4 regions of the Lysinibacillus sp. fls2-241-R2A-57 genome follow, and region 3 is predicted to be linked to each of the others. Evidence: riboswitches for the same ligand, from Rfam matches in the RefSeq annotation. Region 3 holds a riboswitch; each other region holds the start of a gene.
What was found. A riboswitch is a leader RNA that binds a small molecule or an ion and turns the genes downstream of it on or off. The one in region 3 is predicted to bind thiamine pyrophosphate.
Positions count from the first base shown of each region.

Region 1 (3,158 bases), on a different contig from region 3:
CAAAAATACATAGTCAATAGCATAATATTTATCGGCTAAATGACCGCCTTTAATAATGACACATTGAACGCCCATTTGTAAGAAGATGTAAGCCACGTCCTGAATATCTGCCAACGTTTTAATTTTTCTTCCAGAAAGTGTTTCAGCTTCAGGTATGTTCGGTGTTACGATTGTTGCTAAAGGAAGTAAATACCTACGTATTGCAACAATTGCTTCTTGCTGTAATAAGCTTTCGCCACCTTTTGCAATCATGACTGGATCGACAATTAGTGGAATATTTACTTCGGCTAAAATATGTGCGATTGATTGAATTATTTCGGAAGAAAATAGCATTCCTGTTTTAATAGCACTAATTGAAAAATCCTCGATTAGTGCTTTAAGTTGTTTTTCAACAAAGCTAACTTCAATTGGTAAGACATCCGATACACCAAGTGTGTTCTGGGCAGTTAAAGCTGTAATAACAGACGTTCCAAACACCTTTAATTCCTGAAATGTTTTTAAATCAGCTTGTATGCCCGCACCGCCACCACTATCTGAACCAGCAATTGTCGTTACAATATGCATCATTCTTCACCATCCTTGGAAAGACGATGTAGTTCATTCAATATTGTTATTTGAAAATCGCCAATGTAATGAGTCGCAGAAGCGGCTTGTTCTGCCACTTTTTTATAAAGCGATAAAGTATCGACCAATTGGTAATATGGTTCATTCCCTGCGGTGTAGGCGGCGCAACAAATAGCACTTAATAAGCAGCCAGTTCCAGTGACTTCTGTCATTTGAGAATTTCCACCTGTAACCCATTGATGCTGTTTGCCATCAGTAATAAAATCCTTTTCACCGGTCACAATAACAATACAATTGTAGAGTTGAGCTATTTGTTTTGCCTCAACTTCTAATGAAATTGAACCAGTACCACTATCTACGCCTTTTTGTTGCCAGTCTACATTGGCAATCGCTGCAAGCTCTCCGATATTACAACGAATTGCTGCAAATTTTATTTCCGCCAATAATTGCTGTACCGTCTGTTTACGGTAAGAAGTTGCACCTGCAGCAACAGGATCTAAAACAACGGGAATGCCCTGAGCATTTGCCTTTTTTCCTGCAAGTAGCATTGATTCTTTCATCTGTTCATTAAGGGTACCGATATTTAACAATAAGCCTGAAGCAATAGCGACCATTTCTTCAACTTCATGACTGTCATCAGCCATGACTGGCGAAGCGCCTATTGCTAATAAGCCATTTGCTTGGAAATTTGCCACAACATAATTGGTAATGCAATGAATCAGTGGATTTTGTTTACGGATATTTTGAATAATCAATTTAAGTCCTCCTCTAATGGATGGACGTAAGCATGCAAAAAAGGCCCTTTTTCGTGCAGAAAAAAACACGTAAAAAGAGCCTTTCATCAATGAATTAGATGTGAATTGCTCCCTACGTCAGTATTAACTAACAGGTTCAAAGGGTCAGGTTTTACCTTCTCAACTCTAAATGAGTCCCCCTGCAATCTTGCTTTTAGTTGACCAAAATGTACCATATTTTTCTTTAGTGTTCAATAGAGAGTTTTTTTGAACTAAGACGTGACTGATGCCATATAGCAGAGCATGATAGTTGTCATGACTTTTTAAAATTGAGTGCCTTTCATTGAAAATGATAAAAATTGAGTTTTATAATGAGCATAGCAAAAGGGGGCATTTGCCATGAAACGACAAGATTTAATCGCACCAGAGTGGTATAACATTTCAGAGGAAATCGAAAAATATGCACAGGATTCTACAAAAAATGCATTGATCGTTTATAACGAAAATGAGGAAATTCAATACATTACATATGCTAGTTTACTTGAAAAGGCGAATCAGGCAGCACATGTATTTACATCTTATGGTTTAACAAAAGATGATGTTATTTTAGTCATGGTACCAAGATCAGTTGAAGCGTATATCGTTTATCTTGCGGCCTTAAAGGCGGGGCTAACGATTATACCAAGCTCAGAGATGTTGAGAACTAAAGATATTGAATATCGAATCAATCATGCTAATGCAAAAGGCGTTGTTGCATTTGAGCCTTATGTTGAACAATTTGATGCTGTTCAAAATTCACAAGGCATACAGAAATTTGTCATTGGCCATGCACATGAATCATGGCAGCCGTTGCTTGAAAAAATGCAAAGCCAACCAACAACCTACATAAGTTCTACACCTACTAGAAGTACTGACATTGCATTTTTAGCCTATACGAGTGGTACAACAGGCAATCCAAAAGCAGCCGTACATACACATAGCTGGGGTTATGCACATTTACGAACAACTGCACCGAATTGGTTAGGTGTTCAAGAAGGTGACATAGTTTGGGCTACAGCAGCTCCAGGCTGGCAAAAATGGATTTGGAGTCCGTTTCTCGCTACATTAGGAAGTGGTGCAACAGCATTTGTCTACAAAGGTCACTTTGATGCGACAACATACCTCACGCTGCTTGAAAAATTCCATATTAATATTCTGTGCTGTACACCAACCGAATATCGATTTATGGCAGCACTTGAAAATTTACAAGATTTCAATTTAAGTGCAATTCGTCAAGCCGTGTCAGCAGGCGAGCCTTTAAATAGTGAAGTGATAAAAGTATTTTCGGAGGTCTTGAATTTACAAGTGCGAGATGGTTATGGACAAACAGAAAATACGTTACTTGTTGGTACAATGGTAGGAATGAAGGCTAGAATTGGCTCAATGGGTAAACCTACTCCGGGAAATACTGTTGAAATTATCGATGATTTTGGAAATCCAGTTGCAATTGGAGAAGTTGGAGATATTGCTGTACACCGTGAAACACCCGCGTTATTTAAAAAATATTTAAATGATCTAGAACGTACAAATTTACAATTTAGAGGCAATTGGTATATTACCGGAGATCGTGCATATAAAGATGAAGATGGTTATTTTTGGTTTGAAGGACGCGGAGATGATATCATTATTTCGTCTGGCTATACGATAGGACCATTTGAAGTAGAAGATGCATTATTGAAGCATTCAGCAGTTAAAGAAACTGCAGTTGTTGCGAGTCCAGATGAGGTTCGTGGAAATATTGTGAAGGCATATATCGTGCTCCATGATGGAGAAATTGGTAATGAAGCACTGATAAAAAAACTACAAAACCATGTGAAGACT
Region 1 is NZ_JARVRU010000021.1:40,567-43,724, forward strand. Features, by position in the region: gene thiD (bifunctional hydroxymethylpyrimidine kinase/phosphomethylpyrimidine kinase) at 1-564, opposite strand, end outside; gene thiM (hydroxyethylthiazole kinase) at 564-1,319, opposite strand; TPP riboswitch at 1,412-1,510, opposite strand; gene mbcS (acyl-CoA synthetase MbcS) at 1,698-3,158, shown strand, end outside.
Region 1: it holds a riboswitch for thiamine pyrophosphate, as region 3 does, so the genes downstream of both, thiM (hydroxyethylthiazole kinase) here and thiC (phosphomethylpyrimidine synthase ThiC) in region 3, are expected to answer to the same signal.

Region 2 (3,158 bases), on a different contig from region 3:
CATTTATAAAAAAGAGGCTGATTTAAATTAAAGCAAAATTTAAAAATTTCACATTAGAGAAGCGCGAGAAATCAACATTTTAAAATTGATTTCTCGCGCTTTTTAAGGTTTTGATTTCTAATCACGTTATTTTTCAGGTTTAATATAAGGAACGATTTGTGCAGTGGCTCCTACTGAGGCACCACGGATAAAATCTTGATTCTCTAAGGCTTTAAAATTATTTGCTTTGCCAGTGAGCATTACCCCTAAAATTTTCACTTCATCAAACCGTTTATTTTTATTTGAATTTAAAAACTCCTGAATTGTTTCGTTATTTTCATTAGCATCATATGTTTTAAGTGAATCAATAAAGCCATCGTAGGATTTTTTCGGTGAATCTGCCGGATCAAAGCCATAAACCTCTAAACCAGCAGGTCCTGTACTTTCATCAACAATTGGTGATGCCATATACAACCATACGATGTTTAAATTGCTAGGAATTTTTTCTTGTATTTCATTTAATGTATAAGGTTTATTGAAAGAAACGGCAACTTCTGCAACGTGATTCTCCATTTGCGAAATTTCGCTTAGTTCGTTTGGTACATCGTCAAAGTATTTTTGAATAGATGGATGATAAAATGTCGCAGATTTAGTCTTTGTCTGTTTATCGTATTCATAGTACTCTGAATCAGACCAATAAAATCCTGGTACTAACTCGTTATTATCAACATTGCCTCGGAACCAACCGAATGAACTAGTAAGTGTGCTCCATGGAACCATATAACCATTAATATTCTTAGAACGGTTTGTAATGATATTTCCACCAAACATTGATGAATTACTCACCGTGACTTGAGAGTCGATTTGAATATTAGGTTCTGCAATGTCATTATGTAAAAAAAGCTGTTCTTTAAGTCTTTGAGAACTTTTCGCTGCAAAAAAGGAACCAGTTTTATAAAAAACAGGTAAGAGAATTAATATGACAACAATTGAAGTGATGATAATTTTTAGTAACTGTTTTCGTTTAGCCTTTTTTAAAGCGTTATTTAACGAAGTTTCCATCAAAGTTTACCTCCTATTTTTGAGTGAATACATTTACGTGCACGATATAATTTTTGCTTGACGCTATCTACTTGAATATCCAACAAAATAGCAATTTCTTCATATGACAAATCATAGTAATACTTTAAAAAGAATATTTCTTTATATTCTTTTTTAATGTCTTTTAACAAATAGAAAATCTCATCCTTATTTAGCAACGTCTCAAAATTATAATCGGTGTGTTGGAGCTTAGAGTATATTTCCTCGGTGATGTAAATGTTTTTCTGCTCCTTTTTCCTTTTTAAGTCAATATATTGATTGAGCGATACCCTAAAAAACCAAGGACGTATATTGTTTTCTGTTAGGCTATCTAATAGCATGTATATTTTGTAATAGGTGGTTTGAATAATATCTTCTGCATCTTCTTTTTTGGCTCCTTTCGCTAGTAATAGATTGAACACTTCCTCTCCTAAATGGATTAGATAGGAGGTTAGTTCATTTTCTTTTTTCATTGCTGATCCTCCTTACTCTTATACAACGAATGAGTGATCATAAATGTATACACTTAACTATAAAGTTTATTTTGGAATAAGGGCTATGTTTGACATTGCTTTTTGAAATGATATGACAATATAATGCTTTAACATGAAAGAGACCCTTGTCATTTACAGATAGATATGGGTATAATAATCACGAAAAGTTCATATGGAAAGAATGTAGGGGGGCTGGTAGTTGCCAGCTGAGATTGTGTCCGATAGACGCTGACCCTTTGAACCTGATTTGGCTCGTACCAGCGTAGGGAACATCTATTCAAAAAAAAGAAAGTTTTTGATACTGATTGTAAAACGTCTGGGAGGAATCCTGGGCGTTTTTTTTATGTTTTTGTTGTATGTGCAAGCCTTGGGTACATACTAATTGTGAATACGCTTTCTTCTGGTGGAAACATTCATTCATGAACACTTTCACATTACTTACTGGGAGGATTAAACATGAAAAAATGGTTATTGATTCTGATGGCTACACTTTTAACATTAGTGGGTTGTAGCAAAAAAGAGGAGACAAAGGATAAAAACGATGCGAATGCATTAAAAAAGGTATCGGTCGTGCTAGATTGGACACCGAATACAAATCATACAGGTTTATATGTAGCGGAAAAACTTGGCTACTTTAAAGAACAGGGCTTAGATGTTGAAATTTTATTACCTGGCGAAACGGGTGCAGATCAACTAGTGGCGTCTGGTAAGGCTCAGTTTGGCGTAAGCTACCAAGAAGGGATTACACAGGCACGTGTGCAGGATGTACCTTTAGTATCGATTGCAGCGATTATTCAACATAATACTTCTGGCTTTGCATCCACTGCATCTAAAGGGATTACGTCACCGAAGGATTTTGAAGGTAAAACATATGGTGGCTGGGGTGCACCACTTGAAAAGGCTGTCCTACAATCACTTATGCAAACAGAAAATGCGGATATTAATAAGTTAGATATTGTCAATGCAGGTGATTTGGATTTCTTCACAATGATGAAAAAAGATATTGATTTTGCCTGGATTTATTATGCATGGACAGGGATTGAAGCAGAACTTCGTGGTGAAAAATTGAACATGCTTTATTTAACAGATTATAGTGATCAGTTAGATTATTACACACCTGTACTTGCTACAAATGAAAAAATGATTAAGGATGATCCAGATACAGTCAAAGCGTTTGTCGCTGCTGCAGCAAAGGGCTATGAATATGCGATAAGTCATCCGAGTGAGGCGGCTGATATTTTATTAAAAGAGGTACCTGACTTAGATAAAGACCTTGTGCATAAAAGTCAGGAATGGCTAGCAGATAAGTATCAAGACGATGCGGCGCAATGGGGCGAGCAAAAGCTAACTGTCTGGGAGAACTACGCAAAATGGATGGCCGACAACAAAGTTTTAGAGGGCGAATTTAACGCAGAACAAGCATTTACAAATGACTTTTTACCGAAAAAGGAGACAAAATAACATGGCAAACTCATTAATTAGTGTACAAATTATCCCGAAAACTGAAAAATATGAAGATGTTATTCCATTTGTCGATGCAGCGATTGCCGTTATAGACGCATCAGGGGTGAAATATGAAGTTCATCCATTAGAAACGACAATGGA
Region 2 is NZ_JARVRU010000016.1:61,670-64,827, reverse strand. Features, by position in the region: gene QRN68_RS03255 (sigma factor regulator N-terminal domain-containing protein) at 127-1,041, opposite strand; gene QRN68_RS03250 (RNA polymerase sigma factor) at 1,041-1,532, opposite strand; TPP riboswitch at 1,729-1,839, shown strand; gene QRN68_RS03245 (ABC transporter substrate-binding protein) at 2,010-3,014, shown strand; gene QRN68_RS03240 (thiamine-binding protein) at 3,016-3,158, shown strand, end outside.
Region 2: it holds a riboswitch for thiamine pyrophosphate, as region 3 does, so the genes downstream of both, QRN68_RS03245 (ABC transporter substrate-binding protein) here and thiC (phosphomethylpyrimidine synthase ThiC) in region 3, are expected to answer to the same signal.

Region 3 (3,158 bases):
CAAAATGAGTCTGTACAAAGCACGGAGATTGCGTTTAAAGACAATAGCGAGCTTTCTAGTTCTATCGAAACGTCGATTAATGAGTTAATGTCTATGCTTTCTCACATGTTAGAGCATAAAAATCAAGCGATTATGGCGATTCAGAGTATCTCTGCTATTTCTGAGGAAACCGCTGCATCTGCAGAACAGGTAAGTGCATCTGCTATTGATCAACAAGCGGAACTACAAAAGGTTGCAGAATCCATCAATAGTATGAATGAGATTTCAAAGGAACTACAAGCGGTCGTTAATCGATTTAAGCTTGCTTAATGTTAAATAATGATTTGTATGAAAGACTGCCTGATATATGAGGCAGTCTTTCTTGTTGCAGCATTTTCTAATAAAAACGTGTTGTACATTTCTGCTAGGTTAACGTTGAGGTGCATTGACCGAGCATAAAAACAGCACTACTATAGGAGAGGAAAGGGGGACATCGATATGATGTATCTCGGTATGATTTTCTTCCAAATTGTAGCTCCTATTTTAGTGCTTCTAGTACTTGGTGCTGTTTTACAAAAGAAATTTCGCTTTAATTTAAAAGCGCTATCTCAGCTTATTACATATTGCTTCATGCCAGCCGCTGTTTTTGTGAATTTATATGAAACGAGTATCGAGCTGTCGGTACTTGGACAAGTTGCGTTATTTATTTTACTCTTTATCGGCAGTCAAATGGTGCTTAGTCACTTTATAGCAAAGGGACTTGGTTTAGTAAAAACAGAGGCGGCAGTGTTTAAAAATAGTGTTGTCCTTATTAATTCAGGCAACTATGGTATTCCGGTCGCGCAAATGATTTTCGTGACGCAACCGATTGGAGTAGCGATTCAGGTCATTCTTGTGATATTTCAAAATATGACGACCTATACATACGGCTTATACAATTTAATTTCTTCAACGAAATCGGGCATGTCCATTGTGAAGGATTTCCTCAAAATGCCTATTATTCATGCGCTTATTATTGGTGTAGCGCTGAACTTTTTTGATATCGCTATCCCGCAGTTTATAAAAATTCCGATAGACCATGTGGCAGATGGCTTTATCGCTGTGGCGTTAATAACATTAGGGGCCCAGCTATCACAGCTTGAAATCAAATCGATGTTCAATAAGACGGTATTTATTAGTTGTTTTACACGACTAATCATAGGGCCAGCCGTAGCATTACTTATCATTTTTACACTTGGTTTAGATGGTGTCGTGGCACAATCTCTTTTTATAGCTAGTTCTTTCCCAACGTCGCGAAATAGCTCTAGTTTGGCATTAGAATATGACGTAGAATCGGCAACTGCTGCACAAACAGTTTTATTTTCAACGATTGTAAGCTGTATTACAGTGACGATTGTGATTTATGTAGCGGAGCTGTTGTTTACCTAGTGAGTAAAAACTGAAATCGTTCCGATAAATCTTCAAAGCTTTCATATGACACTTGATGAGTGTGCCAAAAATTATCAAATGAAGCTTCCATCTCTTAGCAATATCTGCTACACTAGCATCAAACTTAATAAGTACTAACTAGGGGAGTCTGATGAGTCAGGCTGAGAGGGAAACGCATTGAGGTTTCTTGACCCTTTGGACCTGATCTGGCTCATACCAGCGTGGGAAAGTTAACCATTATTGCACTCTATGTTATTTGCGATAACTATACCTTTACATTCTTAGCCGGATCCAAAAATTTTTTGGATTCGGCTTTTGTTTTTGTTGGGGTGAGCTAGATTCGGTCCTTATATAAATATAAAAGGGAGCGAAGTAGTTTATGACAACAGTTAGCGACAAGAATATTACGATTATGTCTAGTTTTGAAGGAAGTAAAAAAGTTTACGTAGAAGGATCTCGACCAGATATTTTAGTACCAATGCGTGAAATTGCTTTAAGTCCTACGACAGGAAGCTTTGGTGAAGAGGAAAATGCGCCGGTTCGTGTTTATGATACGAGTGGCCCGTATACTGATCCTGCATATAAAGTAGACATTACGAAAGGATTGCCAGCTTTACGTAGTGCATGGATCAAAGAACGGGGGGACGTCGAGGAATACGAAGGTCGTACTATTAAGCCAGAGGATAACGGTTTCCGTAATGCTGATGATCCACGTATTAAAGAAAATGTTTTTCCTGATTTATCTAGAAAACCTCTGCGTGCTAAGAAAGGTAGAAATGTAACACAGCTTCACTATGCGCGAAAGGGAATAATTACTCCAGAAATGGAATTTGTAGCGATTCGCGAAAATATAGACCCTGAATTCGTGCGCTCAGAAATTGCGGCAGGTCGTGCTATTTTGCCTTCTAATATTAATCACCCTGAAGCCGAGCCAATGATTATTGGACGTAACTTCCACGTGAAAATTAATGCCAATATTGGAAACTCAGCGGTGTCATCCTCAATTGCGGAAGAGGTAGAAAAAATGACATGGGCTACACGCTGGGGTGCTGATAACATTATGGATTTATCGACTGGAAAGCATATTCATACGACACGTGAATGGATTATTCGTAATGCCGCAGTGCCAGTAGGGACAGTGCCAATCTATCAAGCGCTTGAAAAAGTAAATGGTGTGGCAGAGGATTTAACGTGGGAAGTGTATCGTGATACGTTGATTGAGCAGGCCGAACAAGGTGTTGATTACTTCACGATTCATGCAGGGGTACTACTACGCTATGTGCCATTAACAGCTAATCGTGTAACGGGCATAGTGTCCCGTGGAGGCTCGATTATGGCGCAGTGGTGTTTATTCCACCACCAAGAGAGCTTCTTATATACACATTTTGAAGAAATCTGCGAAATTATGAAAACCTATGATGTTGCCTTCTCTTTAGGTGACGGTTTGCGTCCTGGTTCTATTGCAGATGCTAATGATGAGGCACAGTTTGCGGAGCTAGAAACGCTAGGGGAATTAACGCAAATTGCCTGGAAGCATGATGTACAGGTGATGGTAGAAGGGCCAGGGCATGTACCAATGCATCTTATTAAAGAAAATATGGACAAGCAGTTAGAGCTGTGTAAAGAGGCTCCTTTCTATACTTTAGGGCCGCTGACAACAGATATTGCTCCTGGCTATGACCATATTACATCAGCTATTGGTGCTGCGATGATAGGGTGGTTTGGTACGGCAATGCTATGTTATGTAACAC
Region 3 is NZ_JARVRU010000044.1:12,470-15,627, forward strand. Features, by position in the region: gene QRN68_RS09570 (methyl-accepting chemotaxis protein) at 1-309, shown strand, start outside; gene QRN68_RS09575 (AEC family transporter) at 478-1,407, shown strand; TPP riboswitch at 1,538-1,652, shown strand; gene thiC (phosphomethylpyrimidine synthase ThiC) at 1,787-3,158, shown strand, end outside.

Region 4 (3,158 bases), on a different contig from region 3:
GGGTGAAAATTTGGCAGAAGAATTGTTGAAGACCCTTGCGATTTCTGAGAATGAAGTTTTAAATGTACTTTCATTAGAAGAAAAAGAGCAATTGAAAGGCATATTGACAAAAGTATATGAAAATCGTGCACAGGAAAAGTAAAATCATTAACGATGATGCCAAAATAAAAGGAGATGAAAGCTATGTCTCAATATCCTACGATTGAAAGAGACCCTAAATATTGGATTGGCGTGGTATCTCTCAATCATGTTCAAAAAGGGGTTGAGGGAGGATTCGGCCAGTTATGCCACGGTAAAGAAAGACCTTTGAAACGAATGCAAAAAGGAGATTGGATCATTTATTATTCTCCTAAAAAAAGTCTAGATGGTAACGAGCCTGTAAGAGCATTTACCGCAATTGGAAGAATAAAAGACGAGCGAATATACGAGTTCCAAATGGCAGAAAATTTTATTCCTTTTAGAAGAGATATAGACTTTTATAAAGAGGCAAAGGCTGTACCGATAAAAAGGATCTTAGATTATTTAGAATTTGTAGAAGATAAATCGAAATATGGTTATAAATTCAGATTTGGTCATTTTGAAATAAGCAAAAAAGACTTTTTACTAATTGCTCATGAAATGGGATTACCGTTGAAGTATGGATGAATTTAGTTGGATAAAAAACGTTACTTTCTTAATGAATTGCCATTAAGAAGTAACGTTTTTATATTGCAACCAATCATTATTTAAGCAGAGTGTTAAGGTTAGTTACAAATACTGTTTTACGCAAATTGCTAGCAATGACAATGCCTAAGACAGCACCAATAGTACTTGAAGTTAAAAAGGCTGGCATGAAAAATAAAGCAGCAACGGATGTCCCCATTAATAAGTGTGCGTAAGGTACTGCAATGAGTGAGGCAATAATACCTGTCCCGAATATTTCACCGACACCTGCTAGCCACTGCTTGCCGCTGTATTTATAGGCTAGAGCTGCACATAAAGCACCAATGACACTGCCGGGTATAGCTAATAATGAGCCTGTGCCTGTTAAAATACGAATAATTGCTGTGACAAAGGCGACCATAACAGTAGGCACTGGTCCAAGAATGATAGCGCCAATAACATTAATGGCATGCTGTACAGGGTAGGCACGTGCAATTCCCGTTGGTATTGAGACAAAGCTAGAACCTGCTACGGCAATAGCTACTAGTAAGGCCATGATTGTTAATTTTCGAATTGACATAATTTCCACTCCTTTAAAATATGAATTTAATCGTTAATAACGGTAAATTTGGTGTTCCGCCGGTAAACTAGGGAGTTCCGCCGCTAAAACAGAGAAAAGCGCCGGTAAATCAGAGAAATCCGCCGCTAAAACAGAGAAATCCGCCGCTAAAAGGGTGAGAAGCGCCGGTAAACTAGTGAGATCCGCCGCTAAAACAGAGAAAAGCGCCGGTAAATCAGAGAATTCCGCCGCTAAAAGGGTGAGAAGCGCCGGTAAACTAGTGAATTCCGCCGGTAAAGCAGAGAAAAGCGCCGGTAAATCAGTGAGATCCGCCGCTAAAACAGAGAAAAGCGCCGGTAAACCAGAGAAATCCGCCGCTAAAACAGTAAAAAGCGCCGGTAAATCAGAGAAATCCGCCGCTAAAAGGGTGAGAAGCGCCGGTAAATCAGAGAATTCCGCCACTAAAACTGTGAAAAGCGCCGGTAAAGCAGTGAAATCCGCCGCTAAAACAGAGAAAAGCGCCGGTAAACAAAAAAATTCCACCGCTACAGCGTAAAAAACCCGACAACAATATAAAACCTAAAAAGGCCGCTCCCTAAAAACATAGGAAGCGGCCTTGCATTTACATAGTAAAAAGCAAGTGTCGCCACTTCCCTCCGCTAGTGTGAACTAGATCAGGTTCAAAGGGTCCGTATATGACAATATACGTCTCAGCCTTTTAAAGACTCCCCTAGTGGTAATAATGGGTTTAACTCTTTAATTTTCTAATAATAATGTAGTAAAGACAGCCTGTTTTCCTTGATATACAAGGAGTTTTAACAGGAGAAATTAATCATAGTTACTTAACATTTTAGCACACTTGAAAGAATGGAGCTAGAACTCCTACATACTCAAGGGATGGTCTAAAAGTGTCACGCTCAAAAAATAGAGAGACATCTTTCAAGTGAAGAACTGAGTTGAAGCGCAATCAAAAGTTCAGTATGTACGGAGCTTACAGAGTACGACGACCAACTTATGAAGAGATTTGTAGGGGTTTTATCATGTGATGAATAATCTGTCGCCTTTTTATGTATTAAGTCTCTCCGTTTCGTGTGCATTATCACTATACAGTATTGTTGGAGGAAATGTGTAGATATATAATGAGATATGCACCGCGATACTAACTAAAGGAAAACCAAAACCATGAATACTAAACAAACCAATACGAATCGTTTAAAATTCATGCCTTTTCAGATGACGAGGGATATTTTAAGGGTGTGGAAGTATGCGTACCGTCCTTTTCTTTTATTTGAATTGGTATACAAACTGCTAACGATAAGTGTATTTATCCCGTTATTATCCATAATTTTTAACAAATTACTGGCTGTTGGGGGCTTCCAAGCGGCCGCCAATCATGACCTTCTGCGCTTCTTGTTCAGCAAATATGGCCTACTTAGTGTACTGGTAATGGTGCCAATTGCCATAATGCTCATTTACACAGAGTTTACTGTGCTCTTCTATATTGCCTATTATGGGATTCAAGAGAAGCGCGCACGAATCCGCCCCGTATTGTTCAAGGCAATCTCTAGCTTACCAGGTTTATGGCGCGTCGGAGTTTTTGGACTTGCTCTCTATTTATTGCTCCTGTTCCCGCTACTTGATGTCAACATCAGCGGAACACTATTGCCGAATATGACGGTTCCGAACTTTATTACGGGCGAGCTGATGAAGACAACCTTCGGAACGATCGTTCTTGTTATCGTTGGACTGCTTATCCTGGCATTGAACTTAATCTGTATCTATGCTCTGCCGATTATGGTATTGGAAGGCAAGTATCAATTCTGGAACGCCGTTCGCGAGAGCAAGCAATTGTTCTGGCGTAGTAAGTGGTCATTAGTTAGAGCTGTGTTTGAATGGGCATTAATCTTCCTGTTGCTGTTCATTCTACTTATCTGTCTAATCAGCCTAATCGTGTTTC
Region 4 is NZ_JARVRU010000080.1:12,735-15,892, forward strand. Features, by position in the region: gene QRN68_RS13715 (MarR family winged helix-turn-helix transcriptional regulator) at 1-142, shown strand, start outside; gene QRN68_RS13720 (EVE domain-containing protein) at 184-645, shown strand; gene thiW (energy coupling factor transporter S component ThiW) at 722-1,222, opposite strand; gene QRN68_RS13730 (hypothetical protein) at 1,256-1,744, opposite strand; TPP riboswitch at 1,836-1,943, opposite strand; gene QRN68_RS13735 (glycerophosphodiester phosphodiesterase) at 2,384-3,158, shown strand, end outside.
Region 4: it holds a riboswitch for thiamine pyrophosphate, as region 3 does, so the genes downstream of both, QRN68_RS13730 (hypothetical protein) here and thiC (phosphomethylpyrimidine synthase ThiC) in region 3, are expected to answer to the same signal.